One region of the Halalkalibacter sp. HAAS-P014 genome, then DNA from elsewhere that is predicted to be linked to it. Evidence: a T-box and tRNA genes for the amino acid it is inferred to sense, from the RefSeq annotation. Region 1 holds a T-box; the other regions hold tRNA genes.
What was found. The T-box of region 1 lies ahead of alaS (alanine--tRNA ligase). A T-box ahead of a tRNA ligase gene usually reads a tRNA of that ligase, here a tRNA-Ala.
Positions count from the first base shown of each region.

Region 2: it encodes a tRNA-Ala, which carries the amino acid that the T-box ahead of alaS (alanine--tRNA ligase) is inferred to sense. The anticodon was not compared.
Region 3: it encodes a tRNA-Ala, which carries the amino acid that the T-box ahead of alaS (alanine--tRNA ligase) is inferred to sense. The anticodon was not compared.

Region 1 covers NZ_JBWQTV010000015.1:53,367-63,939, forward strand. Annotated here, with positions in the region: gene mnmA (tRNA 2-thiouridine(34) synthase MnmA) at 1-587, shown strand, start outside; gene AC1FXZ_RS12265 (tetratricopeptide repeat protein) at 642-1,295, shown strand; gene recD2 (SF1B family DNA helicase RecD2) at 1,308-3,614, shown strand; gene AC1FXZ_RS12275 (PRC-barrel domain-containing protein) at 3,667-4,140, shown strand; gene AC1FXZ_RS12280 (hypothetical protein) at 4,241-4,429, shown strand; gene AC1FXZ_RS12285 (AI-2E family transporter) at 4,605-5,669, shown strand; T-box leader at 5,705-5,913, shown strand; gene alaS (alanine--tRNA ligase) at 6,099-8,738, shown strand; gene AC1FXZ_RS12295 (IreB family regulatory phosphoprotein) at 8,839-9,111, shown strand; gene ruvX (Holliday junction resolvase RuvX) at 9,108-9,527, shown strand; gene AC1FXZ_RS12305 (DUF1292 domain-containing protein) at 9,601-9,888, shown strand; gene mltG (endolytic transglycosylase MltG) at 10,131-10,573, shown strand, end outside.
Region 2 covers NZ_JBWQTV010000025.1:3,269-13,841, reverse strand. Annotated here, with positions in the region: gene AC1FXZ_RS19490 (DUF3231 family protein) at 23-1,030, opposite strand; gene glmS (glutamine--fructose-6-phosphate transaminase (isomerizing)) at 1,179-2,981, opposite strand; gene glmM (phosphoglucosamine mutase) at 3,380-4,723, opposite strand; gene AC1FXZ_RS19475 (CdaR family protein) at 4,723-5,988, opposite strand; gene cdaA (diadenylate cyclase CdaA) at 5,981-6,805, opposite strand; gene AC1FXZ_RS19465 (zf-HC2 domain-containing protein) at 7,014-7,652, opposite strand; gene sigW (RNA polymerase sigma factor SigW) at 7,668-8,231, opposite strand; gene AC1FXZ_RS19455 (Spo0E family sporulation regulatory protein-aspartic acid phosphatase) at 8,461-8,640, shown strand; tRNA gene AC1FXZ_RS19450 (tRNA-Ala) at 8,696-8,771, opposite strand; tRNA gene AC1FXZ_RS19445 (tRNA-Gly) at 8,774-8,848, opposite strand; tRNA gene AC1FXZ_RS19440 (tRNA-Lys) at 8,862-8,937, opposite strand; tRNA gene AC1FXZ_RS19435 (tRNA-Gln) at 9,161-9,235, opposite strand; tRNA gene AC1FXZ_RS19430 (tRNA-Tyr) at 9,240-9,324, opposite strand; tRNA gene AC1FXZ_RS19425 (tRNA-Thr) at 9,339-9,411, opposite strand; tRNA gene AC1FXZ_RS19420 (tRNA-Val) at 9,415-9,490, opposite strand; tRNA gene AC1FXZ_RS19415 (tRNA-Glu) at 9,572-9,646, opposite strand; gene AC1FXZ_RS19410 (hypothetical protein) at 9,789-9,983, shown strand; gene AC1FXZ_RS19405 (Gfo/Idh/MocA family protein) at 10,095-10,573, opposite strand, start outside.
Region 3 covers NZ_JBWQTV010000011.1:156,092-166,664, forward strand. Annotated here, with positions in the region: gene AC1FXZ_RS09375 (chromate transporter) at 1-848, shown strand, start outside; gene AC1FXZ_RS09380 (ion transporter) at 887-1,717, opposite strand; gene AC1FXZ_RS09385 (alpha/beta fold hydrolase) at 2,312-3,154, shown strand; gene AC1FXZ_RS09390 (SpoIIE family protein phosphatase) at 3,154-4,326, shown strand; gene AC1FXZ_RS09395 (DUF6612 family protein) at 4,451-6,145, opposite strand; gene AC1FXZ_RS09400 (thiamine-binding protein) at 6,426-6,704, shown strand; gene yppF (YppF family protein) at 6,846-7,067, opposite strand; gene AC1FXZ_RS09410 (YjcZ family sporulation protein) at 7,354-7,446, opposite strand; tRNA gene AC1FXZ_RS09415 (tRNA-Arg) at 7,919-7,995, opposite strand; tRNA gene AC1FXZ_RS09420 (tRNA-Leu) at 8,000-8,084, opposite strand; tRNA gene AC1FXZ_RS09425 (tRNA-Ala) at 8,097-8,172, opposite strand; RNA gene ffs (signal recognition particle sRNA large type) at 8,185-8,449, opposite strand; tRNA gene AC1FXZ_RS09435 (tRNA-Glu) at 8,485-8,559, opposite strand; tRNA gene AC1FXZ_RS09440 (tRNA-Ser) at 8,580-8,670, opposite strand; tRNA gene AC1FXZ_RS09445 (tRNA-Val) at 8,698-8,773, opposite strand; tRNA gene AC1FXZ_RS09450 (tRNA-Ile) at 8,781-8,857, opposite strand; gene AC1FXZ_RS09455 (flavin-containing monooxygenase) at 9,181-10,573, opposite strand, start outside.

The DNA of each region.
Region 1 (10,573 bases):
TGCCGAAAAAAGAAGTGCGTAAGCGTGCTTTAGATGCAGGGCTTGCCACAGCTACGAAAAGAGACAGTACAGGTATCTGTTTTATTGGCGAGCGTAATTTTAAAGAGTTCTTAAGTGAATTCTTACCTGCGCAACCTGGTGACATGGAGACGGTAGATGGTGAAGTGAAAGGACGTCATGACGGTCTTATGTATTATACACTTGGTCAAAGACAGGGACTTGGTATCGGTGGTGCAGGTGAGCCTTGGTTTGTCATTGATAAGGATTTAGATCGTAATGTGTTAATTGTTGGACAAGGGTATCATAACGAAGGGCTTTATTCTGAAGGGCTTGATGCAATTGGGGTAAACTGGATTGTAAATACCTTTTCCAAAGAAAAAGAGTTTACGTGCACAGCTAAGCTACGCTATCGCCAAGAAGATCAAAAAGTTACGGTTTTTCCAGGAGAAGATGGAAAGGTGCGTGTGTATTTTCATGAAAGACAACGCGCGGTTACACCGGGACAAGCTATTGTTTTCTATGATGGCGAGGTTTGTATAGGTGGAGGAACAATTGATCATGTGATTAAAAAGTGGGAAAATGCCTAATTGGTATTTTCCTTTTTCGATGTAAAATGTAGATAGAAAACAAGGAGGAGCAATATGTTGAATGAAAAAGGGATTGCATTAATGAATGAAAAGAAATATGAAGAAGCTGCGCAAGTTTTTAATGACGCAATTGAGGAAAATCCTAAAGACCCAACTGGATTTATTAACTTTGGTAACTTGCTCGGTTTACTTGGAGATTATGAACGAGCATTGACTTTTTTCGATAAGGCAATAGGACTTGATGAGCACGCAGCAACTGCTTATTACGGGGCTGGAACAATATATTATAAGCAGGATCAGTTTGAAGAGGCTGCAAAAATGTTTAAACAAGCATTAATTGAAAAATTGGATGAAGCAGATGTTCACTTTATGCTAGGAATGAGTTATTACCAGCTTGGAGCGCTTCCTCATGCATTAGCGTCGTTTAAGCGTACAGTAGAACTTCAACCAAAAGACATTGACGGTCTCTTTCAATATGGATTATGCTTAGCTCAATTAGAATATATTGATGAGGCAATTACACAGTTTGAGCATGTCGTTGAACTTGATGAAAGCCATGCAGATGCCTTTTTTAATTTAGGGGTGGCTTACGCCTATAAGGAACGTGCTTCTGATGCGTTAGCTGCATTTGAACAAGCACTAGTTATCCAGCCAGATCACGCGTTAGCTGCCAATGGAAAGAAAACTATTGAACAAGCCATCAAGTAAGGATGATGACATGTGAAAGAAGAATCGCTCTTTCCCAATGAGGAGAAAACAATAGAACGAGGATACATTAAAGGAAACGTGAGTCACATTGTGTTTCGTAATGAGGAAAATTTTTATACAGTAGCCCTTATCCATGTTCAACAAACAAATGAAGACATTAAGGAAAAGAAACTAACTGTCGTTGGGACTCTTCCCAAGTTAGAAGCAGATGAAACTTTTTTGTTTTTTGGACAACTAATTGACCACCCAAAATTCGGTCTCCAATACCAAGTAGAACAATTTAGAAGAGATTTACCACAGACAAAACATGGCATCATTCAATATTTAGCAAGTGGACGCTTTCCGGGGATTGGAATAAAAACAGCTGAAGCAGTCGTTGGTGTACTTGGTGAACGCGCTATAACTAGGATTGTTGAAGATCGAACGGTCTTGTCGGAAGTCCCCAAATTAACAAAAGAGAAAGCAGATTCACTCTATCAACAGCTCGTTGACCAGCAAGGTGTAGAGCAAGTGCTTATGACGTTGTCTAAACATGGTTTTGGTGTTGAGCTTGCTATGAAAGTTTATCAAGCATATGGGTTACAAGCACTTGATATTATTCAAACGAACCCGTATCAATTAATTGCTGATGTGGAAGGGATAGGCTTTAGAAGAGCTGATCTGCTTGGAGCAGCAATTGGAATCACGGGAAAACATCCAGATCGAATTCGAGCAGGGGTCCTTTATTTGCTGCAAGAACTTTGTCTGCAAGAGGGGCATGTATATCTCAAAAAGGATATCCTGATCCCTCATGTGGTGTCACTGTTGTCTTCTTACGATTGCAAGCTTGAAAGTTCTGAAGTGGAAGGACAAATTTTATTGATGCAAGAAGAAGGAGATATTTGTACAGAGGATGATCGAATTTACATGAAGTCGCTTTTTTTCGCCGAAAAAGGAATTGTATCAAGTGTTCGTCGTTTGCTAAGTCAAGAAGTGGATGAAGAATTTCCTGAAGCTGAATTCTTAAAAGCATTAGGTCAATTAGAGGAAGAGCAAAAATTAGAATATGCACCGTCCCAAAAAGAAGCCATTCAAACTGCACTATCATCACCACTTATGATTTTAACAGGGGGACCTGGAACGGGAAAGACGACGGTAATCAAAGGTATTGTTGAACTTTATGCTAGGCTTCATGGAGTTTCTCTAGATGAAAAAGCATATACAACAAGTAACCCTTTTCCGGTTTTACTTGTTGCACCAACGGGGAGAGCAGCGAAAAGAATGAGTGAAGCGACTGAACTTCTAGCTACGACAATTCATCGATTACTCGGTTGGAAAGGTGGATCGGGAGGGTTTGATAAAGGAGATCATGAACCGCTTGAAGGAGAACTTCTCATTGTAGATGAAAGTTCAATGGTTGATATTTGGTTAATGAATCAATTATTAAAGTCTGTCCCAAAAGGTATGCAAGTAGTGCTTGTAGGAGATCAAGATCAACTCCCTTCAGTAGGTCCAGGACAAGTATTACGTGATTTTCTTGATTCGACAGTTATTCCGACAGTTCCATTAGTTGATATATATCGTCAAGCTGAAGGGTCGTCTATCATTGAATTAGCACATAGCATGAAACAAGGAATCATGCCTGCCAACCTACTTGAACCTCAGGCAGATCGTCGTTTCTTCCCATGTAAAGTGGATCAAGTTAAGCAGGTTGTATCACAAATATGTGAGAATGCTATGAGAAAAGGTTATACAGCAAAAGAAATCCAAGTGCTAGCTCCTATGTACAAAGGAAGTGCCGGAATTACTGAATTGAATACAATGCTTCAAGATTTGTTAAATCCTAAAACAGACCAAAGACGCGAAATTGGTTTCGGGGATGTTGTATATCGAACCGGTGATATCGTGCTGCAACTGGTTAATAATCCTGATGAAAATGTATATAACGGCGACAGAGGTGAAATAGTCGCGATTTTTTATGCGAAAGAAAATCAAGAAAGACAAGATCAATTGGTCATTTCATTTGATGGAACAGAAGTCGTTTATTTAAAAAAAGATTTAAATCAGATAACCCATGCGTATTGCTGTTCGATTCACAAAGCTCAGGGAAGTGAATTCCCGATTGTGATCATGCCTGTCGTAAGAAATTATGCAAGAATGTTGAGACGGAATTTACTATATACGGGAATCACACGTGCTAAACAATTTTTATTGTTATGTGGAGACCTCAAAGCGTTTCATACTGCAATTACTCAAAAAGATGACATAAATAGAAATTCTATGTTGCAGGAAAAGTTGCAGGAATTGCCAATAAGTAATGGGAACAGTCAACCAACATAATAAGTATAAAATCGCCACACACTAACGTTAATTAAAAAAGGTGGCGATTTCTTTGCGTACTTTTTCAACAGTCGAAGGACTACCTGTTATTTCAATTTCTTCTGGCAAAGAATGTGGGCATGTATTGGACCTGTTTTATGAGGAAGGTTCTGTTACTGGTTTTCTTGTAGATCCAAATGGGTGGTTTCAAAGGCATCTTTGTTTACCTTTTGAACACATTGCAAGTATTGGAAATGATGGGGTGATGGTAGAGGACCAAAACGCCTTGCATCCTATTACGAAAAAGGAAAAAGATGTATTTCATTTAAAACATGGAAAGCATCGTCTTCATGGCATTGCTCTCTTAACAGCTGAAGGGGAAAAATTGGGCCTTTTAGAAGATGTATACTTTCATGAAGAAGTGGGCACGATTGTAGGGTATGAAGTGACAGAAGGGTTGGTCGCTGACCTAGTGGAAGGGCGAAGAGTCGTTAAAAGCAACTCTACGTTAACCATTGCTGGGGGGCGTGCCATCCTAAATGAATAAAAGCTCTGAAAAAAGTAAAGGGACCTTCTTCAGTTTTTGATTGTGGCTATTGAAAAAGGGAACGACTTTTTTCAGCAGCTGTGAAGGGAGTCTTTTTACCATGCAGTGTCCAAATTGTAAGAGCAAAGATATTGGAAAAATCGGGACAAATCAATACTATTGTTGGAATTGTTTTGTAGAGATGAGTTTACAAAAAGGAAGGCTATCAATGCATCAAGTTGAAGAAGATGGTTCATTAAGCTCGTTGGATGATTTGTTTGAAGACGAGGACCTACAAGTAGGAATGTAACCCAAACCATTCACGAGAATAGTTTATAAAGAAGGGTAAAGATCTAGAATGAGAATATGGTACAAAGAGGGTGACACTCTAACCTTTGTTAGATAGAGTTCTCCCTCTTTTTCTATGCATAAAAATTGTATGGATATAAAAAGGCTGCACACACTATAGATTGGGAGGTGTGTAGATGGATAAAGTTCAACAAAAGTGGTTATATCGGCTTATTTTTATTTTACTAACACTACTAATTCTTTATATGATTGTTCAACTAGCGCCACTTTTGTCTCCAATTGGTGCGGTGTTTAGAGCTCTATTATTACCTGTTGGAATAGCAATATTATTAACATACCTTCTGCATCCTCTGGTAGAAAAGATGCACGATGATGCAAATATCCCAAGGCCAGTAGCCGTTTTACTTATATTCTTAGTAATCGTCTTTGTATTAGGATTTCTTTTAACAATAGGTCTTCCATCTTTTATTAATCAGGTACAGCATGCATTTGAAACAATCCCAGCCCAAATAAGAGAAATTGAAAAGGAAACACAGAGAATACAAAGATACATTGATACACTTCCAGCGCCTTTACAAACCCAAACTCAAGAATGGAAGGTACAGCTAGTAAGAATGAGTGAAGGTGTTTTTGATCAAATAGAAGGCGCAGTACTCTTCCTTATCAAATCGATGTTTTCTTTTATCGTAATTCCTTTTCTCGTGTTCTTTTTTTTAAAGGATCATGAGTTGATAAGAAAATTATCCTGGTATTTGACTCCAAGGAAATGGCGTGATTCGTTAAAGAGATATATAAAGGATGTAGATCATACATTCGGCAATTATATACGTGGACAGCTGTTAGTATCTTTGTCAGTTTTTATCATTTCAACTACGGGATTATGGATTTTGGGTGTACCTTATCCGATATTACTAGGTTTGTTTATGGGGGCGATGGACTTAATCCCTTATTTTGGTCCTTTTATTGGTGCGATTCCTGCTGTAATTGTTGCATTTTTACAATCATGGCAACTCGGTGTAGCTACCATCATTCTTATCTTTGTAATTCAACAAATTGAGGGCAATATTCTTTCGCCCGTAATCGTAGGGAAGACACTTCACTTGCACCCAGCACTGATCATTTTAGCTTTATTAGTCGGTGTTGAAGTAGGAGGCTTTCTTGGTATGTTAGTTGCGGTTCCGATCTTAGCAATTGGGAAAGTTACGCTCTTGCATATTCGCTTTCATTTTATGAAAGATTGACATTTTAATGTTTGTTTTTCTATAATAGAGGCAAATGAAAAACGTAGATGGAACGAGTATGAAGCAGACCACTCTAAAGAGAGGTGTATCTAGGCTGAAAGTACACTGAGTGAAGGGTTTCAGAAGGCTACTCCTGAGTGCAGATAACCTCTGACGTTATTGTCGCGTTAAGACAATTAAGTGATAGACATAACTCCATGTCTATAATTAGGGTGGTACCGCGTGAAAAACTCTCGTCCCTTTTCTAGGGATTAGGGTTTTTTTTTATGAAAATGTAACTAAGCTAGTCGGCATTTAGAAAAAAGAAAAAAGTCTCTTTTTTCATTTTTGCCTGGGGTAATGAAACGAACTATTCAGTACGTACCCTTAGAGTGAGCGCTCATGGTTGTTTTTGTTCCGAAAGAATATACATACTAAGGAGAGACGAAGATGAAAAAACTGACATCTGCAGAAGTTAGACAAATGTATTTAGATTTCTTTAAAGAAAAGGGACATGATATTGAACCAAGTGCATCTTTGGTTCCTCATGAAGATCCTTCTTTACTTTGGATTAATAGTGGTGTAGCAACTTTAAAGAAATACTTTGATGGAAGGGTTATACCTGAAAATCCGCGAATTACTAATGCACAAAAGTCGATAAGAACGAATGATATTGAAAATGTTGGGAAGACAGCACGTCATCATACTTTCTTTGAAATGCTCGGAAACTTCTCAATCGGTGACTACTTTAAAGAAGAAGCGATTGAATGGGGATGGGAATTTTTAACTAGTGAGAAGTGGATTGGATTTGCTCCAGATAAATTATCCGTTACGGTTCATCCAGAAGATGATGAAGCCTATGATTATTGGAAGAATAAAATTGGGATTCCTAAGGAACGTATTATTCGATTAGAAGGGAATTTTTGGGATATTGGGGAAGGCCCGAGTGGACCTAACACGGAGATTTTTTATGATCGTGGACCGAGCTATGGCAATGATGAAAATGATCCTGAACTTTATCCAGGGGGAGAGAATGAACGGTATTTAGAAGTTTGGAATCTGGTTTTTTCTCAATTTAATCATAACCCAGACGGTAGTTATACGCCGCTGCCAAAGAAAAATATTGATACGGGTATGGGGCTTGAACGTATGGTTTCTGTCATTCAAGACACACCAACCAACTTTGAAACTGATTTATTTTTGCCTATTATTCAAGCGACAGAAAAAATTGCTGGAGTAAAATACGGTGAAAATAAGGAAACTGATGTTGCATTTAAGGTCATTGCCGACCATGTTCGTACGGTTACATTCGCTGTGTCAGATGGAGCTCTTCCTTCTAATGAAGGACGTGGCTATGTTCTCAGAAGATTGTTACGACGTGCAGTTCGTTATGCAAAGTTAATTTCAATCCATAGACCGTTTATGTATGAGCTTGTTCCTGTAGTTGGAGAAATTATGGTTGACTTCTATCCAGAAGTACAAGAGAAAACTGAATTTGTTCAAAAGGTTATGAAAAATGAAGAGGAACGGTTCCACGAGACATTAAACGAAGGTTTATCAATTCTTGAGAAAATTCTAGTTGATGCAGAGTCTTCTAATAAAGAAGTGATTGATGGGAAAGACGTATTCCGTCTATATGATACTTATGGCTTTCCGGTGGATTTGACAGAGGAATATGTTCAAGAAAAAGGCTTGGAAATCGATCGTGAAGGTTTTGATCGTGAAATGGCAGCGCAACGAGAGCGTGCCCGTTCGGCACGTCAAGAATCTGGTTCCATGCAAGTTCAAGATGAAGTGCTTGGACAACTAACTACGGAAAGTAAGTTTATTGGTTATGATCATTTAAAAGCAAATGCAAAGATCGAAGTGATTGTTTTTGAAAGAGAGCTTGCGAACGTCGTTTCAGCTGGTAATACGGCTCAAATTCTTCTTGATGAAACACCGTTTTATGCAGAGAGTGGTGGTCAAGTTGCAGATAAAGGAACGATTCGAGGAGAAAATGTCCTTGCGCAGGTAACAGCAGTAACCAAAGCTCCTAATGGCCAACACCTTCATACCGTTCAAGTTAAAGAAGGTGTACTTGAAAAAGGAGCAAGCGTAAGCTGTATCGTCGAAGAAACTGAGCGTATATCAATCGTGAAAAATCATACGGCTACGCACTTACTACATCAAGCTTTAAAAGATGTTCTTGGAGCGCATGTTAACCAAGCTGGATCACTTGTATCGGAGGAACGCTTGCGTTTTGATTTCTCTCATTTTGGTCAAGTAACTCCTGATGAGATGACAAAAATTGAAGAAATCGTAAATGAACAAATATGGAATGCTCTTTCCGTCGATATATCTTTGAAGAAGCTTGACGAGGCTAAAGAGATGGGTGCAATGGCTCTGTTTGGAGAAAAATATGGCGAAACGGTTCGGGTTGTAAAAGTTGGAGAATATAGCTTAGAGCTTTGTGGTGGCTGTCATGTCCGTAATACAGCTGAAATTGGTTTGTTTAAACTTGTCTCGGAGTCAGGGATCGGAGCAGGCATACGCCGAATTGAGGCGGTAACTGGAAAGGCTGCTTACGAACATATGAATGAACAAATTCAATTGTTAAAAGATGTAGCAACGAGCTTAAAAGTGAAAAGAGTACAAGACGTTCCAGCTCGGATGGAAGCAACTCAACAACAAATTCGTGATTTACAAAGAGAGAATGAATCATTGGCGGCCAAATTGGGTAACATGGAAGCTGGGAATCTTGTTAATGAAGCAGTTGAAGTGAATGGTGTGAAAGTTTTAGCGAAAAAAGTTGACGCACAAGACATGGATAGCTTAAGAGGTATTGTGGATACCTTAAAGCAAGATTTATCATCAGGCGTAATCGTTTTAGGTGCTGTTTCAGGTGAAAAGGTGAATATTGTTGCCGGCGTAACAAAAGATTTAAACAAACAAGGCCTTCATGCTGGCAAATTAGTAAAAGAGATCGCAACACGTTGTGGTGGCGGTGGTGGTGGTCGCCCTGACATGGCTCAAGCTGGAGGTAAGAATCCAGCAGAGTTGGAAACAGCGCTAGCTTTTGTAGAAGAATATGTAAAATCGATTTCCTAATTCGACTTTAATGTTGTACAATGGAAATAACCAAGCTATTTGCCGGGTTGTTCAAACGTAAAACAGACCGAAATAGCAAAGAATGAAAGAGGTGTTTGTGATGAGCTCTATGGACAAAACGATGCAATTTAATTTTCATGATGATACGGATGATGTTGATGTCCAAGAGGTACTCCTTTCTGTATATGAATCACTAGAGGAGAAAGGATATAACCCCATTAACCAAATTGTGGGCTACTTACTATCAGGAGACCCTGCGTACATACCACGTCATAAGGATGCGCGCACGCTCATTCGTAAGCTTGAACGTGATGAACTAATTGAAGAGTTAGTAAAATCCTATTTATCACAGCACCGTAAGGAGAATGGATGAGAGCACTAGGTTTAGATGTTGGTACAAAAACAATAGGCGTAGCATTAAGTGATGAACTTGGTTGGACGGCACAAGGTTTGACGACCATTAAACGGGTTGAAAATGAAGAAGACAAAGACTACGAAGCAATTGTTAGCCTCGTTGAAGAACATGATGTAGGTACGATCGTGATTGGTATGCCTAAAAATATGAATGGAACAATTGGTCCAAGTGGTGAGCGTAGCCAAATTTTCGCTGATACATTAAGTAAACATGTTTCGTGCACGATAAAGATGTGGGATGAGCGTTTGACAACTGTCGCAGCTGAAAAAATGCTCATCTCAGCAGATGTTCGTAGGAAAAAGAGAAAGCAAGTGATTGATAAGATGGCTGCGGTCATGATTTTACAAGGCTATCTTGACCACAAAGGAATGTAGCAGTGCTTTCTAACGTTGAAATTTATGTTGGGGCCAGCCTTCTACAAACATTAAGACAAAGAGGTGCAGAATAATGACAGAACAAGAAAAAGAGCGTATTGTGATCCCTGATGAGAATGGGGACGAGCATCTTTTTGATGAATTATTTAGATTCCATGTTGATGCAACTAATAAGTCCTACATTCTAGTTACACCTGTTGGCGCAGAAGAGGACGAGGACGAAGAAGTAGAAGTATTTGCTTTTCGTTTTGAGGATCGTGAAGGAGAAGAGGATGACATTGCCCTTTTCCCAGTTGAAACAGATGAAGAATGGGAAATGGTTGAGGAAATGTTAAATACATTTCAACCTGAAGATGAATAAATAACAGTGAGAAAGATTGAGGAGTTATCCTCAGTCTTTTTTTTTAACTTTTTTAATAGCAAAATTGAGACCAGGTGCTATCGGGTAAAAGCAATCCCAAAAACCAGGGTACTTTCGAGTAAAAGTAGTACCCAAAATCAGGGTATTTTCGAGTAAAAGCAATACCTAAAATCAGGGTATTGCTTTTACTCTTTATCTTTCGTCGAAATGTAGTATAATAAGGTGGTGGAAGGAGGGGAATGATGTCTAATTCCAGCAAAAAACCTCGAAATGAATTGTATGAAGAACGAGTTTCTCAGGCTAGAGTTGTGAGAAAGGTCGTCTTTTTTTGTGTTGTTGGGTTGTTAGTAATAGGTATCATTATATTTCTTAGTGGTTACTTTTATATTAAGAATACATTAGGTCCTATGGACAAGGATAATCCGGAAGAGGTCCATGTGACGATTCCAATCAATACTACTGCAAACCAAATTGGAACAATACTTGAAGAAGAGGGACTTGTTCGAAATGGAACGTTTTTTCGCTACTACGTTCGATATAAAAATGAAACAGGTTTTCAAGCAGGCGATTACTCTCTATCAACTTCTATGACAATGGATGAGATTATAACGGAGTTGAAAGAAGGAAAAGTTATGCAAGAGCCGGAACTATCTTTTACTGTACCTGAAGGAAGATGGCTTGAAGA
Region 2 (10,573 bases), on a different contig from region 1:
TTATTTATTTTCTCTAAACACCTCATGATTTTTTTGTTAACTTATCTCGGTCTGGTGCTTGAGGTGGCCGTTCAAGCCAGCCATTTTTGATCATTAAATTCGCACCATCTTCGGCATAAAATGAAATTTCCATTGATAATCGAGCATATTTTAAACCGATATCCTTTCTCGGACTTGCTGCCATCGCAGCCCCGTAATTTCCAACTCCAGCTGCAATCATAGCTATCACATGAAAGAGCATGAGCTTATCTGAAAAGGGAGAAACTGTTGACTCTGTTATGGCAGTATCCCACGGACTCGGAATAGGGACATCATTCGATTCAAGAATTTGACCAAAAACGGCGATTTGTTTTTCAGCAATTTCTTTCCCTCTAAGAATATATTGGCGTAACTCATGCGAGTCACACACTTGCGCAAAAGCAATCATCAGATTTTTCCCAATTAGATTTGTTTGAATATTGGTGAAAAGATGAGTTATTTCAACGGAATTAATCGTCCTTTGCTTTCCAAACATATTTCCTAAATATTTTTGATCCGTAATAAATGACACCTCTTTTGGCATCGGAATATAGGGCGCACGATTATGTATGCCTTTTTGTAAGGAAATGTTCTTTATATGACAATGTAATTCCGTTGAATCATTAGCGACTTTGCGAAAAAATTGAACAATATCAGCTCGACTAGCTGTGCTAATAGCAAGACTCCCTGCTGTCATCCCTAAAATGGTCATATGTTGAAGATAAAACAAATAATAGAGATCCGAAAATAAACGTGGAGCCCCTATATTAATATCCTTTTCAGTAAAACCTATAGGAGTAGGAAAGCCTTCTTCCTGAAATAGCTTTGTTAGGAACGTAAGGTGATCCGTAGCTTGTTTTAGCGCCTCTTTTAGAACCGTTTGAACATCTTCATCTTCATTATTATTCAAGAAAACAGAAATCACTTGTTTAGTAGCCGAATCATTTATGTACTGAGTCCATAAGCTTGTCATCTCAGCCGATGTTAACCTCATCTCAGTTTTATCATACAAGATACACACCCCCTATTCTGTGTATATCTTACCCAAAAACCGCTACAATTATTTGCCATTCGTTAGAGTTATCATTAAAAGGAGATGGCTTAATGCAGCCATCTCCTTTTAATCTTAAACTTATTTATAAAAAGTCACCTTATCTAACCTACTCAACCGTAACACTTTTCGCTAGGTTACGTGGTTTATCAACGTCACAATCCCGATGAAGAGCTGCATAATAAGAAATCAGTTGCAATGGGATTACTGTGACAAGTGATGTTAAATATTCGTGCACTTTTGGAACAACAAATGCATCACTGTTTTGCTCTAATCCTTCCATGCTAATGATACAAGGATTTGCTCCACGTGCAGCGACTTCTTTTACATTCCCTCGAATACTTAAGTTGACATGTTCTTGTGTTACAATAGCAACAACCGGAGTCCCGTCTTCAATTAGAGCAATTGTACCGTGCTTCAGCTCACCACCAGCAAATCCTTCTGCTTGAATGTATGAGATCTCTTTTAATTTAAGAGCTCCTTCTAAACAAACAAAATAATCAGCAGCACGCCCGATGAAGAAACAGTTCCGTGAAACTGAGAGGTAATCACGAGCAATATGTTCTAATGCTTCTTTTTGATCACAAAGGGTTTCCATTGCGTTTGCAACAATTCCAAGCTCTTGGATTGGATCAAAATCTAACTCAATTCCTTTTGCATTAGCTGTATCAACAGCAAGTAGCGTTAACACCGCCATTTGTGCTGTATATGCTTTTGTAGAAGCGACAGCAATTTCTGGGCCTGCATATGTGTGCAAGGTAAAATCAGCTTCACGAGATAGTGTTGACCCTGGTACATTTGTAATCGTTAGAGCCTTGTATCCTTTTTCCTTCACTTCGACAAGAACGCCACGAAGGTCTGCTGTTTCACCACTTTGTGAAATAAAGATAAAGAGTGGGTTTTCTGATAGAAGTGGCATATTGTACAGGAATTCACTTGCAATATGGACTTCAACTGGACGACCAGCAATTTTTTCAATTAATTGTTTTCCGACAAGACCAGCATGATAGCTAGTTCCTGCAGCAATTATATAAATACGGTCAGAAGATTTCATCGCATTACGAATATTTTCATCAAGACGAACCGTTCCGTCTTCATTCTGATACTTTTGTACGATATTACGAATGACAAATGGCTGCTCATCGATTTCTTTAAGCATGAAGTGAGGATAAGTCCCTTTTTCAATATCACTTTCATCCAATTCCGCTGTATAAGGCTCACGAGACATCACCGTTCCATCCAAAGTCTTGATTGTCACCTTATCACGTGATACTAAAACAATTTCTTTATCCATAATTTCAACAAACTGATTTGTCACTTTTAACATCGCCATCGCATCAGAAGCAATAACATTGACTCCTTCACCAACACCGATTAAAAGTGGACTCTTGTTCTTGCCAACATAAACGATATCAGCATTTTGTTTGTCGAGAAGAGCAATTGCATAAGAACCTTTTAATAAGGATAATGTATGACTGAATGCATCTTCTACGCTTTTACCGTCTTTTACAAAACGGTCAACAAGTTGAACAATAATCTCTGTATCCGTGTCGCTTTGAAGATCAGTAGCTACCAAATAGTCACTCTTTAGTTGCTCATAATTCTCGATAACTCCATTATGAACTAGCGTGAATCTAGCTGTTTCACTTTGATGTGGGTGAGCATTTGTACGACTTGGTACTCCATGCGTTGCCCAGCGTGTATGGCCAATCCCGACCGTACCACTAACTGAATGATCTACAACATTACGTAAAGAAGCAATTCTGCCTTTTTCTTTATAAACATGAACACCCTCATCATTTGCTACTGCAATACCAGCTGAGTCATAACCACGGTATTCCAATTTTTCTAGACCATGTAATAAAATTTCTTTTGCATCTTCTGACCCTATATATCCAACAATTCCACACATAAAATAATTACCTCCCGAAGTCGGGGGCAAGCAACCTGAGGGCAGACTTGCCCCCACTCTCTTATTTTTAGAAGGCATGCTTACTTCTAGCTTTGTGCAAAGAGTTGCCTCTTCGTTTTACTTAGAAGTCTAACGGTTGTCATGCTACAACCGGAGGGCATCCGCCGAACATTCGATACTCCCTCTCCTCGTCAACTATACGATGTATAGTTCAGGCGCTTTTTACTGTGAGTTTCTTACAATCCTCCTCTCAAATATTGACTTGCTTAATCATACATTACGAATAATCAATCGTCAATTACAAGTAAATATTTTACATCTCTTTTTGAGAGTGGCAGCTCTTAATAAAAAATATGCATAAGCAACATGTTGTGTGCTGCTTATGCAATAAATCATTTCTATTTTAAACCCATTTCCTCTTGTACCACCTGTACAATCTTATCTATATACTCATCACAAAGTTCTTTTGTTTTTGCTTCAATCATAACGCGAACAAGAGGCTCTGTTCCAGATGGACGAACGAGCACACGCCCTTCACCAGCCATTTCTGCTTCCACTTCTTTAATCACAGCACTCACTTTTTCATTTTGTGTTACAGCATGTTTATCTGTTACGCGAACATTAACTAGTTCCTGTGGGAATGTTTCCATTTCTGAAGCGAGCTTCGATAACGGCTTATTGGTAGCTTTCATAATATTCACAAGCTGCAAAGCAGATAATAGCCCGTCACCTGTAGTAATGTGGTCTAAAAAGATAATATGGCCCGATTGCTCACCACCAATATTGTATCCACCTTTTCTCATTTCCTCCATTACATAGCGATCGCCAACTGCTGTTTGCTTTGTTTCAATACCTAACTCTTCAAGCCCCTTATAAAAACCAAGATTGCTCATCACTGTTGATACAACAGTTCCATGCTTTAACCAACCTTGCTCTTTCATATATTTCGCACAGATGAACATAATCTTATCGCCATCAACAATGTCGCCATTTTCATCAACTGCAATTAAGCGGTCTGCATCTCCGTCAAATGCAAGACCCACTTGCGCTCCCTTTTCAATGACAAAAGCTGAGAGGGCTTCTGGATGTGTTGACCCACAATTTTCGTTAATATTGATACCGTTTGGCGAAGTTCCCATCGTAGAGATGTCTGCCTCTAAATCTGCAAATAAATGAGGTGCCAGAGAGGAAGCTGCTCCATTTGCACAATCAAGGGCAATATGGATCCCTGAGAAATCCTCTTCAACTGTTTGTTTTAGATATTGAAGGTATTTCTGACCACCTTCAAAATAATCATTTGTGATACCAAGAGCACCTCCGGTCGGTCTCGGTAATTCATCTTCGCTCTCTAATAGGCGTTCAATTTCCTTTTCCTGATTATCTAGTAGCTTAAATCCATCAGGGCCAAAAAACTTGATTCCATTATCAGGAACCGGGTTATGCGAAGCAGAGATCATTACACCTGCATTAGCGCTCAAAGCTTTTGTTAAGAATGCGACTCCAGGAGTTGAAATAACCCCTAATCGCATCACTTCTGCTCCAATTGATAAAAGCCCTGCAACAAGCGCACTTTCGAGCATTTCTCCTGAAATACGTGTATCTCGCCCGATCACAACTCGAGGTTTCTCGGTATCTTTTGTTAAAACATATCCACCCATTCTCCCCAATTTAAAAGCTAACTCCGGGGTAAGTTCCGTATTTGCAACCCCTCGCACACCATCAGTACCAAAATAATTTCCCATTATTCATTCTCTCCTTCAAACAACTCATCACCAGGTTGTGATGTAATAGTAATTGGAATTGTATTTTCAATTAAACTGAAGCCGACATTAGCAGGCCCATTAATTTGTATTTCAACTTCGTGCTCACCAGCCGATAAATTACTTACATCTACGAACGCTTGAATATCCGTTAGTTCTAACCTTTCAAGTTGTTCTTCTGAACCTCTTGCAATAGCCGTTATTTCCTTCGTTTCGCTACCATTAAACGTTACATCCTCATTCTCACGTTGACCAACAACTTCAACTGGAATTCCACTAATCTCCACCGTTTCTTCCTCTGTAACCGTAATATCGAGCGTTACAGTCTCCGGTGACACACGTTCGACACCTGGTGGAGTTGGTACATTCACCTCTAGCGTTTGGTCTTCTGTTATTTCACTCATGTCTAATGGACCCACTTCAACTACATTCATTCTGTCGATCACATCAGTCGAGCCATAGACGGTTACCTCTTCAGGTTCCATTCTAATCTCATTAATACTTACCCCTTCTGGTAACTCCCCTTCTCGAACAATTTTTAATGGAATCGTCCGGTTAGGGCTCGTAACAGGCACCTTTACATCAACAACTTGAGGATCTACTGAAAGTGTTAATTCATTTCCATTATCATCATAAATCTTCACTGGTGTCGTTTCCTCAATTGTTTTATCAGCTCCTGCTACATCGACATAAGCTTTTACTTCACTTATTTTCGCAACTACACTTTTCGCTGCCGTTACATCAACATTTAATGGTGATACAAGTGGTGTTCCAACAGTATACCCTTCCTCAACTTCACCCGAGTTAATAATATCTACTTGTACTGGGAACGAGACGGTTTGTTTCTCTTCTAATTCAACTCGAACATATTGTGGTACAACAGATACACTTAAGTCATTTGGGAAATTACGATGCTCAACACTTAACGTATGAACACCTTCTCCACGATCCCTAACATCAACAAACACTTCGTAGGAAGGTCTTGTTAATTGAAATAATGTTAATGAGCTTTGTGGCCCTTTCAAATTCACTTGAACATGTTCTGTTTGGTCAATGATCGCATAATTGTCTTCATCATATAGAACATTTAACTCAACATCTTCAAGAGTATAAGAAGCCTGTGTAATAGCTGGCAAAACACCCGGTTGAGAAGCCATATCGTCAATATTCACCATTGTAAATAGCATTAACGCAATAAAAAAAGAGATAATTTTAACAAACCAATGGCTGTTGAACAATTTATCCATTTTTCTTCCCTCCCCACTGCCAACGTGAAGTGGTTGTTTGCTTGCTTTCTGTTAGAAGCTCTCGTTCCAATAGAGTACGAAGCTTCTCCTCATCAAGATCTCTATGTAACTCACCGTTTTTCGTTAATGAAATACTTCCCGTTTCTTCAGATACAATAATCGTTATGGAATCTGTGACTTCACTTACTCCAAGAGCAGCTCTATGTCTTGTCCCAAGCTCTTTTGAAATAAAAGGATTTTCTGATAACGGCAAATAACAAGCAGCAGCCAAAATCGTATTTTCTTTTAAAATCACAGCCCCATCATGTAGTGGTGTATTAGGAATGAATGTATTGATAAGCAACTCCGAAGTTAACTTGGCATTCATTTGTATTCCTGTCTCCACATAATCCGTCATTCCAGTTTCTCTTTCTAACGTCATAAGAGCTCCGATCCGTCGCTTTCCCATATAGGAAGAAGCTTTCACAATGGCGTCAATAGATGTTTTAACAGAATCGTCTTGAGGAACTGTTCTGCTTGAAAAGAAACGCCCTCTTCCTAACTGTTCTAGCGCACGTCTAAGCTCCGGCTGGAAAATAATAATGATAGCTAACAGTCCATATGTAAATGTTTGATTCATTAAAAATTCCAGCGTACGCAGTCCCAAAAACCTACTAAGAAACCAAATCGCTAATATGACGGTAATCCCTTTTACTAGCTGTACTGCCCTAGTCCCACGTATAATCATGATCGCCTTGTACACGACATACGTAACGAGCAAAATATCAACAATTTGCCCAATATAATTGAGCAAACCAACTTCTGCGAGTGAAAACATGGCTCTTCCTCCAAACCATTAAGACATGCATCTAAAGAGATCTATGATCTAGACCTCTTTTTTCCTTGACCCATTATATCACAGTCTAGGAACAAAGTAGAATTCTACACTGTTAGAGATCTTCAATTCATTGACGATTAACCTCAGCAAGGTTTACACGCCTGCTATGACCGACACAGCAGGCGCGTAACATGAGGACTCATCCTCTTTATTCATTCGAGCTCTCATTACCTGTAATTGCAATGACTTCTCTAAAAAAGCTCTTAATATTGTACCATGCCCATTCTAATGCTTGATTCAGCTCTTTAATTTCACCCGATACATGACCAGTAGATGCATAATAGGCTTCACTATTTACCAAGAGTACATTCCCTTGCACCTCACCATCTACTTTCAATAGTCCATTTCGAACGACTAAATCGCCTTCAATCACTTCTCCTTCAGGCACAACAACTTCTCCATTTTCCTGGTCTATTTGAACTTTCCCTGATCCCGTAACTGCCACTTGCTCACCAGTCGTATTCCAAAGAGATGTAACACTTCCAAGCATAAGCAATATAAAAATAGCTGCAGAAACAAGAATTGGATGTTTCCTCGTCCATTGTTTCCACTTTGACACTTGCTTTCGTTCAGGTAAATTAGCCATCACCTTGTCAGTAAAGCCTTCAGGTGCTTCTATATGAGATGCGCTCTGTACAAAGGCTATTACCTTCTTTAACTCATGAAAGTGTTGTTTACAAGAAGCACAGTTTTTAAGATGTCGGTCTAATTGTTTCTTTTCTTCTTCTGACGCACGAGAATCAACTACTTTTTCGATTAACTCTTCATAGTGCTGTTCACACTTCATGCTAAACACCCCTTTCTATACATGACGCATTCTCTTTCTAAGAGCTTCTCTGCCTCGATGAACTCTAGTTTTAACCGTTGCAGGAGGTATATCAAGGATATCGCTTATCTCATTAATCGATAAGTCTTCTATATATTTTAGAATGATCGCTGTACGGTATTTGGGTGGTAGTTGATTAATCTCAGATTGTACCCATTGCTGCATTTCTATTGCTACTACCTGGTCATCAGGACGTTCTTCATCAGCTGCTAACTGCGATTCAACTGTCAACCCTTCTGACCCTCTCACCTGGTCTTGTAAATAGAAATCAGGCTTTTTCTTTCGTAAGCGATCAATGGCTACATTGGTCGCAATACGAAACAACCAAGTTGAAAACTTTCGATTATTATCAAAACGGTCAAGGTTCGTATAGGCGCGTAAAAAAGCTTCTTGCGCCACATCTTGTGCTTCATGAATATTTCCAACCATGCGATAGGCTACCTGGTATACTTTATCTTTATAAAGATCAACAATCTCTGCAAAAGCCTGTTGATTCCCTTTTTTCACTTCTTTAATTAACCTTCTTACAATTGTATCCATATAAATACCCCTGCCTAGATTCAATCTATCTTCATTTACGGATGAATAGTGATGAAAGTTTCAAAATACAACTAAAAATAGGAATTACATCCTATATAAATCTATCATAACATGATTTTATGTTTCACTTCTTAAAAAATAGGGTATTAAAATAATACTTAAGGCCAAGCTTATGAGGTAATCTTATAAACTTACTATTAAACTCATTCTCTTATAAGGATGTGATTAAATGGATTTGAAAGAACAACTTATTCTTAGAGAAATTGAACGATACAGAGATTTATTAAATAAAAAGGCGAAAACTATTCCTCTCCATTCACAAGAGATTATACAGCACAGTCAAAAGCTCGACGAACTCCTCAATGAGTACGAATTAAAATTAAAAGAACAAATGACGATCAAACAATAAATCAAAAGAAAAAAGCCATAGATAGTAAATCTATGGCTTTTGATATCAATATGTATGGTGGAGCCTAGCGGGATCGAACCGCTGACCTCCTGCGTGCAAGGCAGGCGCTCTCCCAGCTGAGCTAAGGCCCCATTGGAGCGGAAGACGAGATTCGAACTCGCGACCCCCACCTTGGCAAGGTGGTGTTCTACCACTGAACTACTTCCGCATACATGTAGAAATGGTGAGCCATGAAGGACTCGAACCTTCGACCCTCTGATTAAAAGTCAGATGCTCTACCAACTGAGCTAATGGCTCTTGCAGTTATTCCGTTGAAGGATTTCACGATGCTTACGGACGATGTTGCGCTCCGGGGTCCTACCTGTTCTTTCCTCTTCTAATAACGCTCTGTTGCTTGCTGCGTCAGAACAACTCGTTGTTGTTCAAGTAGCCTTGCTCGTAACTGAGCTAATGCCTCTCAAAAAGAAAAAAATCGATCATTAACTCTACTTAGAGCAATCATCTAAAAAAAAAAAAAAAATGGCTGGGCTAGCAGGATTCGAACCTACGCATGACGGAATCAAAATCCGTTGCCTTACCGCTTGGCGATAGCCCAGTGATGGTGGAGGGGGACGGATTCGAACCGCCGAACCCGGAGGGAGCGGATTTACAGTCCGCCGCGTTTAGCCACTTCGCTACCCCTCCACGAAACAAAACGATGCCGGCCAGAGGACTTGAACCCCCAACCTACTGATTACAAGTCAGTTGCTCTACCAATTGAGCTAGGCCGGCATATGGTGGAGGATGACGGGATCGAACCGCCGACCCCCTGCTTGTAAGGCAGGTGCTCTCCCAGCTGAGCTAATCCTCCAGTTTGGATGTAAGAGGTAAGATGTTGGAGGTTAGAAAAGTCTTCTTCTAACTTCTCACTTCTAATCTCTATCTTCTAGAATGGTGACCCGTACGGGATTCGAACCCGTGTTACCGCCGTGAAAGGGCGGTGTCTTAACCGCTTGACCAACGGGCCATTTCTTACTGACAAAAAATATTATACCGAAAGAAAAAGACAATCGCAAGTCCTTTTTTTTAAAAAAAATTAGGTTTCTCACCTCTTGATTATACGAACATACATTCGTTATAATAATAGAAAAAGCCTGAGGTGATGAATGATGAATGACCACAAACCCATGTACTCTCGCGAAGAGCTAGTAACGCTTTTAGACTATGTACAGCATAAAGCAAAAATAGAGACAAAAATCCAAGTTGCTGAATGTATGCTCGATTATGGAATAGATAAAAAACTCGTTGGTGCTATAACAGGCTTAACATCTAAACAATTAACGAGTCGCACACGAATCATTTGAACATAAAAAGAGGTAGTCTCGAGTTAGATGAGATAGCCTCTTAATTTAAATTTCCCACTACTTCTAAGTTCAAAACCAGCCTTTGGGGGCAATACCTTTTTGCAATACACACTATTTATTATAAGTATAATAATGATTCACCAGTTCATTCATAACCCAGTTCGTTCTTGCGCCTGTTAAACCGTTACTAAGGCATTGATTACTTCCTTTTCCAGTTAGATCGGCGATAATCGTTTCTATAAGAGGTTGATGCACGTGTTGTGGTGGATCAAAACTCCATTGCTTTGTCCCGTTTACTGTCGTTAATACAACGGGTTCGTTACTGAAAGTCGAAAATGTGATTTTCCCTTCACTACCGACAATTTCATTTATTTCGATATTCTCAAAAGCAGTAAAGCACCACTTTCCAATACCGTGAACACCCGACTCAAAAAGATAACTTCCTGTGACGATATCTTCTGCTCGGTAATGTCCCGCTTGGTTTGAAGCAAACCCTTGAGCAGATTTAATAGGTCCAAGTAAAAAGTCTAATATGTCGAACGTGTGGCTTCCTAGATCATAAAACAGTCCACCTCCTGGCAAATCGGGTT
Region 3 (10,573 bases), on a different contig from region 1:
GTTGGATACAGGGCTTGAAAATTGTTGCTGTAGTCGTTGTTGCTCACGCTATTTTAGGGATGGCGAAAAACTTAACTCCTGACGTTAAAAGGAAAACCATCGCATTATTTGCTGTTGTCGTGACTTTGCTATGGCAAACCGCTTTTACTCAAGTTGGGGTTATTATAATAGCTGGTTTGATTGGGTTTCTACTTTACCGTCAACAAGTTCTTGATGAAAAATCCAATGACGTTCACTTTCCAATCTCCCGACGCTTTGCAATTATTTGTTTAACATTATTTTTTGGGTTGCTGATTGCTCTCCCGTTTATTAGAGAAGCAACAAACCTAAATTGGATCGCCATGTTTGATAGCTTTTACCGTGCGGGTTCGCTTGTATTTGGTGGAGGACATGTTGTACTACCTTTACTTGAACGGGAATTTGTTCCACTTGGATGGCTCTCAGAAGAAGAATTTCTAGCCGGATACGGTGCAGCTCAAGCTGTACCTGGACCTTTATTCACATTTGCCGCCTATATCGGTGCCATGATAAACGGTTGGCAAGGTGGACTACAAGCAACGGTAGCTATTTTTCTACCTGCATTCCTCCTTATTCTTGGTACGCTGCCGTTTTGGGATTCATTACGTCGCAATCCTAAAATTAAAGGGGCTCTAATGGGAGTTAATGCAGCAGTTGTGGGTATTTTAATTGCAGCACTATATCATCCTATCTGGACTAGTTCAATTTTATCTCCAATTGATTTTGCATTTGCAGCAGTCTTATTTAGTATGTTGTTGTTTTGGAAATTACCACCTTGGATTATTGTATTATCAGGGGCATTTGGTGGATTTTTATTATCGCTTATTTGAAAGAAGGTGCGATCTTATAAGATCGCACCTTCTTTTATCTATCCGTTAAAATTTTTATTATTAAGCAGCAGTTGTTTAATGTCTTGAATATCTTTTTTCAAGTCCTGATTTTCTTTGTATAATCTGTCCATTTGTTCTTCTCGCTTTGCTTCATCATCCTGGCCTAAATAACTTAATATCACTGCAACAACAAGATTTAATATGACCAGTGCTCCAATAATAATAAATGACACAAAATAAGCCCACGCCCACGGAATTTCATTGATAATCGGCCTAGCTACCTGACTAGCCCAAGATTCAAACGTTACAACTTGCATCAAAGTGAACAAAGCTGTATGAAAACTTCCAAAAAACTCATATGGAAGAACATCACTAAAAAAAGTTGTTCCTATAATCGCATAAATTGAAAAGATTAAAATCGATAACCCTAAAATTCCCGTTAATGCTGGCACAGATTTCATCAATGAGTCGATTATCTTTCGCAATGCAGGAATTGCCGGAATCATTCTGATCAAACGTAATACTCTTATTAACCTCAAGACGCTTACGAATGGTGTTGCGTAAAATACTAAGCTTCCTACTACAATACTAAAATCAAATATATTCCACCTATCAGAGAAATAGCCTTTGAAACCTAGACCGATAATTTTCAAGATAAGCTCTAGCACAAACACCCAGACTATGATTCTATCTAAAGCCAGCAATAGACTGTTACCAGTTAAATACGTTTCACTAACGATAATAAGACCATTTAATAAGATAATACCAATAATAATCGGTTGAAAATGTTTATGTTCTACTAACTGTCTAATGTTCGATCTTAAAGAACCATTTTGACTTTTCACTTCTTCATTCTTTTTTAGTTCCATTTTTCTCCCCACTTTTCCCTTCCTATTTTCTTTTCTATTATTATATCAGTTAATCTTGTTAATTATCATTAATATAGTATAAACAACAAATATAGGTCTTCTTAATTTCTTTAAAAGAACAAGGTCAACTCCATTACCCTTTCGGCCTTTTGAATTAGATGCGTATTTTGTCTAATTGCCCCTAACACACTAATGTGGAAAAATGGTTATATTGTTACTTACCTATCGAAAGTTCACCCTTGGTAGTCATCTTTAACATAGAAAGACAATCCTAAAGGGGAAGAGAAAACGCACGTTGCAGAATATGCCCATAGCGCCAACAATTACACTAACACAGAATAAATTCTTACGCAATTAACCCCACTGTAAACTTTAAAATAAAAGAATAAATCACATTATGTAATTTTATTCTGCGTATAAAAAGATTTTAAAAACCTGATACTTTCCTCTTGCCCTTTATTACATAATGAACTTCACTTTATAAGGTAAGTATTTTACTCTAGAGGGTTTAAAACAAAACGATACAGCTAAAAACCATTAAATGTTATGATAGTTTATAGTATCTCATATATGAAATATCAAAGGAGCCCGTTAATGAACCAAAACATTTTATCTCGCAACAACGTTAAGGTTACTGGCAATGGGACACGCCCAATACTTTTTGCGCCTGGATTCGGCTGTGATCAAAGCGTATGGAGGTCAGTTGTCAAAGCTTTTGAAGACGACTATCAAACCATTTTATTTGATTATGTCGGATCAGGGAATTCCGACTTACAGGCCTATAATCTAGATCGATACAGTAACCTTCATGGCTATGCCCAAGACATACTTGATGTATGTTCCTTTTTGAACCTTAGAGAAACAATTCTTATTGGCCATTCTGTTGGAAGTATGATCGGAATGTTGGCGTCACTGAACAATCCTACACATTTCTCTCAGCTCATTATGCTCGCTCCCTCACCTTGCTATTTGAATGATCCTCCTGAATACTATGGTGGTTTTGAAAAAGAACAACTATTGGGGTTAATTGAAATGATGGAAAAAAATTACATCGGTTGGGCAACGGCCTTCGCCGGCACATTAATAAATAATCCTGATCGACCGGAGATAAAGAGTGATTTGAAAGATCGTTTCTGTTCAACCGATCCTATTATCGCACGTCAATTTGCTGAAGCTACTTTTTTTACAGACAATCGCGAAGATTTGGCAAACGTAACAGTACCGTCCCTTATTTTACAATGTTCAGATGATATAATAGCTCCAAATGTAGTAGGCGAATATCTTCATCAACATCTTCCTAATAGTACCTTAGCTAAGATGGAGGCAACCGGACATTGTCCTCATATGAGTCATCCCGAGGAAACTGTACAGTTAATCCGTAATTATTTAAAGAATCATTCAACAGAATTACAAAATAGCAGAGGTGAGAACATGTAATGGACGAACAATTGAATCATGCTCCTTGTGGCTTTCTGACTTTATCAGATGAAGGGCTTATTTTATCAGTAAATCAAACATTACTAAAACTACTCGGCTATACTTTCGATCAGGTAAACGGACAACATCTCAACTCCATCCTTACAGTACCTGGCCAGCTTTTTCATCAACTTTATTTTGTTCCACTTATTAAATTGGAACGGCACATTGAGGAAATGCACACAACATTAAAAACCTCTGAAGGGGAAGAAATTCCAGTCATTATGAACGCTCTCCTAATGAATAGAAATGAGCGTACGGAGATCAATTGTATTTTTATCCCTACGCGTAAAAGAAATGAGTACGAAACTGAACTGTTAAAAGCCAAAAAAGAAGCAGAAGCAACTCTGAGGGATTTAGAATACAAACAAAAAGAATTACTAGAGCTAAATAAGCAAAATCAAGCATACAAAGCAAACACAAAAAAAGAATTAGAACTAGCTAGAAAGATACAAGAAACATCATTGACTGAACCTATCGAGAACGATCATATTCAAATTGAGTCGTTTTACGAGGCATCTAACGAATTATCTGGTGATATTTATGGATTTTATGAACTAGACCCATACCGTTACGGAATTATTTTACTAGATGTAATGGGTCATGGAATATCTTCAGCATTGATTACAATGTCTCTGCACTCTCTATTTCAAAGACTGATCTCAAAAGGAGTTCATACCGAGACTGTTATGAAAGAGTTGGATAACCATCTCCACAGCTTATTTCAAAATAACGAAGAAGCATGGCATTATTGTACGGCTATTAATCTTTTAATTGACACCCAAAAACAAGAAATTCATTATATCAACGCAGGCCACCCACCCGCGTTCTGGCTAGACTCCGACGGAAAATTGAACCAGTTGGAGTCTAAAACACCTCCCATCGGAGCGTTTGAAGGTATTAACTTTAAGACCAATACCCTCTCTTACACCAACGGAGGTAGACTACTTCTATACACTGATGGAGTATCAGAGCCTCTCGGTTCAGAGCAGCTATGTAATCTTTTAAAGGAAAATCAATCAATCTCCATCAAAGAGATTAAGAGTAAAATAATTACAGCACTAACTAAAGAGAAAAACTCCCACCATAAAAGTGATGATCAGTGCTTCATTCTCGTCGATTTGTTAAAATAAACTAATCTTATTTTGTAAAAATCATGAATAGATCCCGAAAGAACAAAATATTTTGTTCTTTCGGGATCTATTATTATGCAATCATTGAGCTGTATAATAAATATTCTCACTTCTATTTATAGGACTAAAAACTGATTCGCTCTTTGCCCGTTCCATCAAAATTCATTTTATACCATTCTAGTTTATTACGCGTAACAGCCTTGGCAAAGTAAAGTTGATTATTAATAATATGAAGGTAATACACTTCATCTTCCAATTTTGTATTTTCAGCAGTAGCCACATTGTATCGGTAAAGACTTTGATTATCATCTGTATTTTTATAGAAAACAAGATTGTCTTGTACATTGAAACCTTGACTTCCATTAACTGTCACCTGCTCGGTTTGTCCACTTTCTACACTTTGTCTATAGATTCGACTATTATCATCAACACTTTCGAAATAGAGCCACCCACCCGAAATAGAAAATTGATTTGCTTCAACACCTAGTAGCATAACAGGCACTAAATCAACGTCATCCAACTCCAGAAAATACAAATTTCCCCCACTTTCATATTGGTAAATGAAATACCCTTGACCCACAATGAATTGATAAGCATCATCCAGCAGTCTTTCATGTTTCGTTACATCAGTCTGCAAACGGTAAACTCTTGTTTCTCCTGTTGGTGTGTTCGTAATTGGCTTAAAGTACATCCAATCATCAACAACCACCAAGTTTTCTGTGAATGTATCAGTAATCTGTCTACTTTCTGTACCATCAGTTTTCATTTTGTACACTTGATTCCCTCTTGTTTTATCGATGAAGAAAAGCCACTCATCAGAAATATTCAGATTGGCCACTTCATTTTCAAATAGCTGCTGTCTTTCACTACCATCTAGTTTCATTTTATATAGACCTTCATCTCTTGAAGAGTAATAGATCCACTCGCCATCCGTTGTAAAACGTCCATCATTCATTAAATTGGAACCAGAGTTGCCAAGATCCTCGTCAATCACTTCAGGTTCATGATTCTCCCTATCTTTCTTTACTTCCTCTTCAATATGTTCAAGATATTCTTGGAACGTCAATGCTGATTCAATCTCTTCGTCAGATAGTTGAATTTCCTCAATTTCATTGTATCCACTAAATGTCATATCGATCTTTTCAGAAATCTGTACCGGATCTCCACTATCTAACAAATCATATTGAAGCACATAGTTAATCTCCATAGCCTTAACTAAAAATGATTGCTTATCTATGAAAACCACGATACTCAAATCCTCAATTTCACTATGCTCTAAATAAAGATCATTAATTGACTTTTCCATCGGATCGGTTGAAATAAAGTAAGGATAAAACGAGGAAAATAAGTTTTTATTCTTTTCATTTTTCACGGAATATCCGTAGCTGTAATACTCTTCTTGCTCTTCCTCGGTAAACTCTAATTGATCCAACATAACCTTGAATTTTTCTAAGCCATCAATCATGTGGTCTGGTCGCTGATTATTCTCAGCTTTTAATAACGGTTCCTCACTTGATGCTTCCCTATAATAAATTTCATTCCCTAATTGATACACTTCTAATTCTGATAGAAATAGGTCATGCTCTTTCACTAAAAATGCTCTAAATGGCGAAACAAGCGTCTCCCCTTGTAAGTGCGAAACCGTTTCATTCCCAACCCCATCAATATACACGGAATTAATTTCAAAAAGATAACTTTCTACTTCATTCATATTTTCAATTGTATGCTCGAGTATTTTTTCAGTCGATAGATTCTCATCTACTCTACAACCTGTAGCTACTAAAATTGATAGTAATGCCATCAATAACATTGTCTTCATCTAATTCCCCTTTCGTCCATTACTTTCTTAACGTTTCTACTTTTTTCTATAGAGGTTTAACAACTATCAGACAGGGTATCAAACTAATATACAAAAAGAAAGGGGTTGGTCGTAAAACAACATCAGAAAAGCGTCGTAATTCTTACAGTTACACAGAGTTGGTTTACCAGCCACACTGTATTCGGCATTAAGCCCGAAAAACAATTTCATAAAAGATCCAAGATCCATTAAAGAAAAACTAAAGAATAGAAAGTAATTTTATAGAAAGGATTGGTATAGAATGGCTACCGTTACTGCTGGATTCCAAGTTTTGCCGAACGGAAAAGATATGTACACTGATGGAATGATTCCTGAAGTCCTGAATTTAGTAAAAGAATCAGGTCTTGAATTTTATATCGGTCCAATGGAGACCGTTATAGAGGGTGATTTACATGAAGTATTTGACGTCATTAAGGAAGCACAAACTTTAGGAATTAACACCGGCGCATCTGAATGTATCACGAATATAAAGATTCATTATAAACCGAGTGGTGTCTCAATTGAAGATAAAGTATATTAATGATAACTTTAGCAACTATGCTAAGGGGATTATAGAGATATTAAAAGGCAGAGCCTGTGGCGAAGCTCTGCCTCTTCATATTACAAATAATTTCAGAAACAAAAAAGGCGAAGCATCGCTCCCCCTGAGTAATAATTAGCTTTAATTTACCTCATCAAAATATAAAAACTCTGTTTTAAAATACAGCGAGTCTGGTTTTTTGGCTCCACGTTTGTCAAGTTCACAAAATAGGTTTTTGTATTCCACTAAAGATAATTGCCCGAAAATATAACTTTTTTGAATATGGTCTAATAATTCATTTTCATCGAACGGCTCACGCTTTTCAACTAGTACAAAACGATTAATTAGATCTTCTACTTTCATAGCAACTCACTCATTTCCCCAAGGTTTTTGATGTGTATGCGCTTACATAAGGAGTATAACACAGGAGTTGCTTTATTTATTAATTTTTGAAAATTCAAACTTGCGACAGATTTATACATATAGCTACAAATTTTAAATTGCTAATACAAGCTTTGTTTGGGCAACCAAAAGTGAACATAAGACAATGACAATTTAAAAGGCAAAAGCCATATAATGACTTTGCCTTTTACTTTCTAATGGAGATGATCGACTCTTACCTGGAAGTGGCGTGCACTATTCCATCTTACTAGTAAACATACGCTGTACCAACGATAACTAATAGAATAAACAGCACTACGATTAACGCGAAACCTGTAGCTGGTTTATAACCGTGAGACATTCCAAGCCCTCCTTTCATCACTTTTTGCGAGTATCACCCTCGCATTATCAATGTATGTTGCAGGGTTATTTTTTGCATAGTTAGGTCAACTACTAAAAGCGTGGAATTTTCGCATTTAGAATTGAAATAAATTAGCAATGTATTATCATTACTCGAGTTTTCAATCAACAAGTCCAAAAAGAGCTCACCCGAAAAATTCAGGTAAGCTCTTTTTTAAAATCACTAATCACTCTTCAACCTTATTACTACCTCTCGAAGTTGAACACCCATTGATTGAATGACGATCGCAATTCGAATTAAAATTGATGCTCAATTCGTTCTTCCGGTTCTGTTTTCCGGTCCCTTCCGATCTACTCCGAGTTTGCGTCTACTTCCACTCACTACCCTAGTAATAAGTACACCTTATTACGACAAAACAAAAAAGGCCAATTTTTGCTGACCTTTTCAAAAGTATTTATGTATAATTGCATAATGGCGCGCCCTAGAGGATTCGAACCTCTGACCGACGGCTTAGAAGGCCGTTGCTCTATCCTGCTGAGCTAAGAGCGCAAAATGGTGCGGGTGAAGGGAGTCGAACCCCCACGTCATAAGACACTAGATCCTAAGTCTAGCGCGTCTGCCAATTCCGCCACACCCGCAATCAATTGTAATGGTGGAGCCTAGCGGGATCGAACCGCTGACCTCCTGCGTGCAAGGCAGGCGCTCTCCCAGCTGAGCTAAGGCCCCAAGAAATTATAACCGTGCACCAACCATTGATTCGCACACATAAGCGTTACTTATGCAGCCAGCTCGATCAGGGTTACCTACGGCACACAGAATAATCTACTTATGGCTGCTCCCTTCCGGACCTGACCAAGTTCATAGGCTTCTGTTGCGTAGACCCCAATTGTCAACACCGCTTGCATAAGGCAAACCTTACATGTAACGAACCGCTGGATGGAATTCAACTCTGCTAAGGCGGATTGCAGATTACAGGGCACCGCCATCTCCCCATCTAGCACGGTATGTATAGTTGTTATACCTTATGTTTTAAAAAGTTGGTGACCCGTACGGGATTCGAACCCGTGTTACCGCCGTGAAAGGGCGGTGTCTTAACCGCTTGACCAACGGGCCATAAAAACCGAAAAGATTAATGGCGGAGAAGGAGGGATTTGAACCCTCGCGCCGGTTGCCCGACCTACACCCTTAGCAGGGGCGCCTCTTCAGCCACTTGAGTACTTCTCCACATTTTTGCCAAAAAGCAATAATAACTGGTGGAGGATGACGGGATCGAACCGCCGACCCCCTGCTTGTAAGGCAGGTGCTCTCCCAGCTGAGCTAATCCTCCATTTGAATGGTGGACCCTGTAGGACTCGAACCTACGACCAATCGGTTATGAGCCGAGTGCTCTGACCAACTGAGCTAAGGGTCCTCTCTAGAAATGCATTTGAAAAGTCTATTGCGACGACAAAATTAATCTTAGCATAAAACAAAATTCCACGCAAGTACTTTTCAGCAATTAAATCAATCATTAGAACTTTTTTTCAAATTTAAAAGCCGACACAAAACATATTAATATAATAAAAACGCATTAGCAACCTTTTTTTGAAAATAATTAAAGAAAGGTCAATTTAAATAGAAAATAGATCTCTAAAGTACTACCACAATAAGCTTACTCTATTCTAAGTAACTTTTAGAAGTAGATTAATAAAGAAAACCAACCAAGAAAACTTGGTTAGTTCACATAATATTACCTTACTTCACTGTATTAGATTTATTTACTAACGAGAATCCTTCATACCCCCTAGCTGCAACTTCACTACATTTTTCGCGGTAAGCTCCAACTCCTCCAAGGTAGATTAAAAACCTGCGTGCCTTACCAGGGATATTTTGTCCGGTGTACCAGGAGTCTGTTTTAGTAAACAGTGTTGCTTCAGCAACCTCTCTACAGTGCTTACTCCATGCCTCTTCTGCCTCAACTTTTGCCTCAATTGTCCCGATATCTTCTTTTCTAAGGTATTCTATACAATCAGAAATCCATTCTACATGCTGCTCTATTGATACAGGCATGTTACTTAGAACAGAAGGACTTTCAGGGCCAGTAATCATAAACATGTTTGGAAATCCAGCTGTTGTAATACCAAGGTATGTTCTTGTTGCGGCTCCGTTTTCCCATTTTTCCTTAAGCGTAATCCCATCCCTGCCTCGAATGTCCATTTTAAATAATGTTCCTGTCATCGCATCATAGCCTGTCGCAAACACAATAACATCTAGTTCGTATTCAGCTTCCTCCGTTCGGATCCCTTTTTCTGTAATTTCCACAATCGGCGCATTCTTTACATCAATCAATGATACATTTTCGCGGTTAAAAGTTTCATAGTAATTTGTATCTAAAATTGGCCTTTTCGTACCATAATAGTAAGTAGGTAACAGTTTTTCAGCAAGTTTAGGGTCATGAACAGTTTCTTTAATTTTAGCCCGAATGAATTCAGCAGCAGTTTCATTTGATTTTTCATTAATCGTTATATCTTGATACGTTTCTGTGAAAAATCCAGACCCCCCGTGTTGCCAAGCAGTCTCATAAACCTTCTCACGCTCTTTTGCAGAGTCTTCTATCGCAGAAGGCTTTGGCTGCTTTGTCGGAAGTCCACCTGTTGACTTACGAATGGTTTCTTTAATTTCTTGGAAATTCTCTTTTGCTCTTTGTATATATTCAGGATCGTATAGGTGATTTCGTGCTGGAACCGTATATTGTGGAGTTCTTTGAAAAACTGAAAGATGTCCAGCTTCTTCAGCAATGACTGGAATCGCTTGAACAGCTGTTGATCCGGTTCCGATAACCCCAACACGCTTCCCTTTGAAATCTACACCTTCTTTCGGCCAACGCCCGGTATGGTACCATTCCCCTTTAAAGTTATCTAAACCTTTAAAATTAGGAATATTAGAAGTAGAAAGGCAGCCTACTCCTGTTATAAAGTACTTAGCTGACAAAGAAACTCCATCATCTGTTTGGATATACCACCTATTTCTTTCTTCATCATAACGGGCAGATGTAATACGCGTCTCAAACTGAATATCACGTCTCAAGTCAAATTTATCAGCTACAAAGTTTAAATAACGAAGAATTTCAGGTTGTGCCGGATAACGA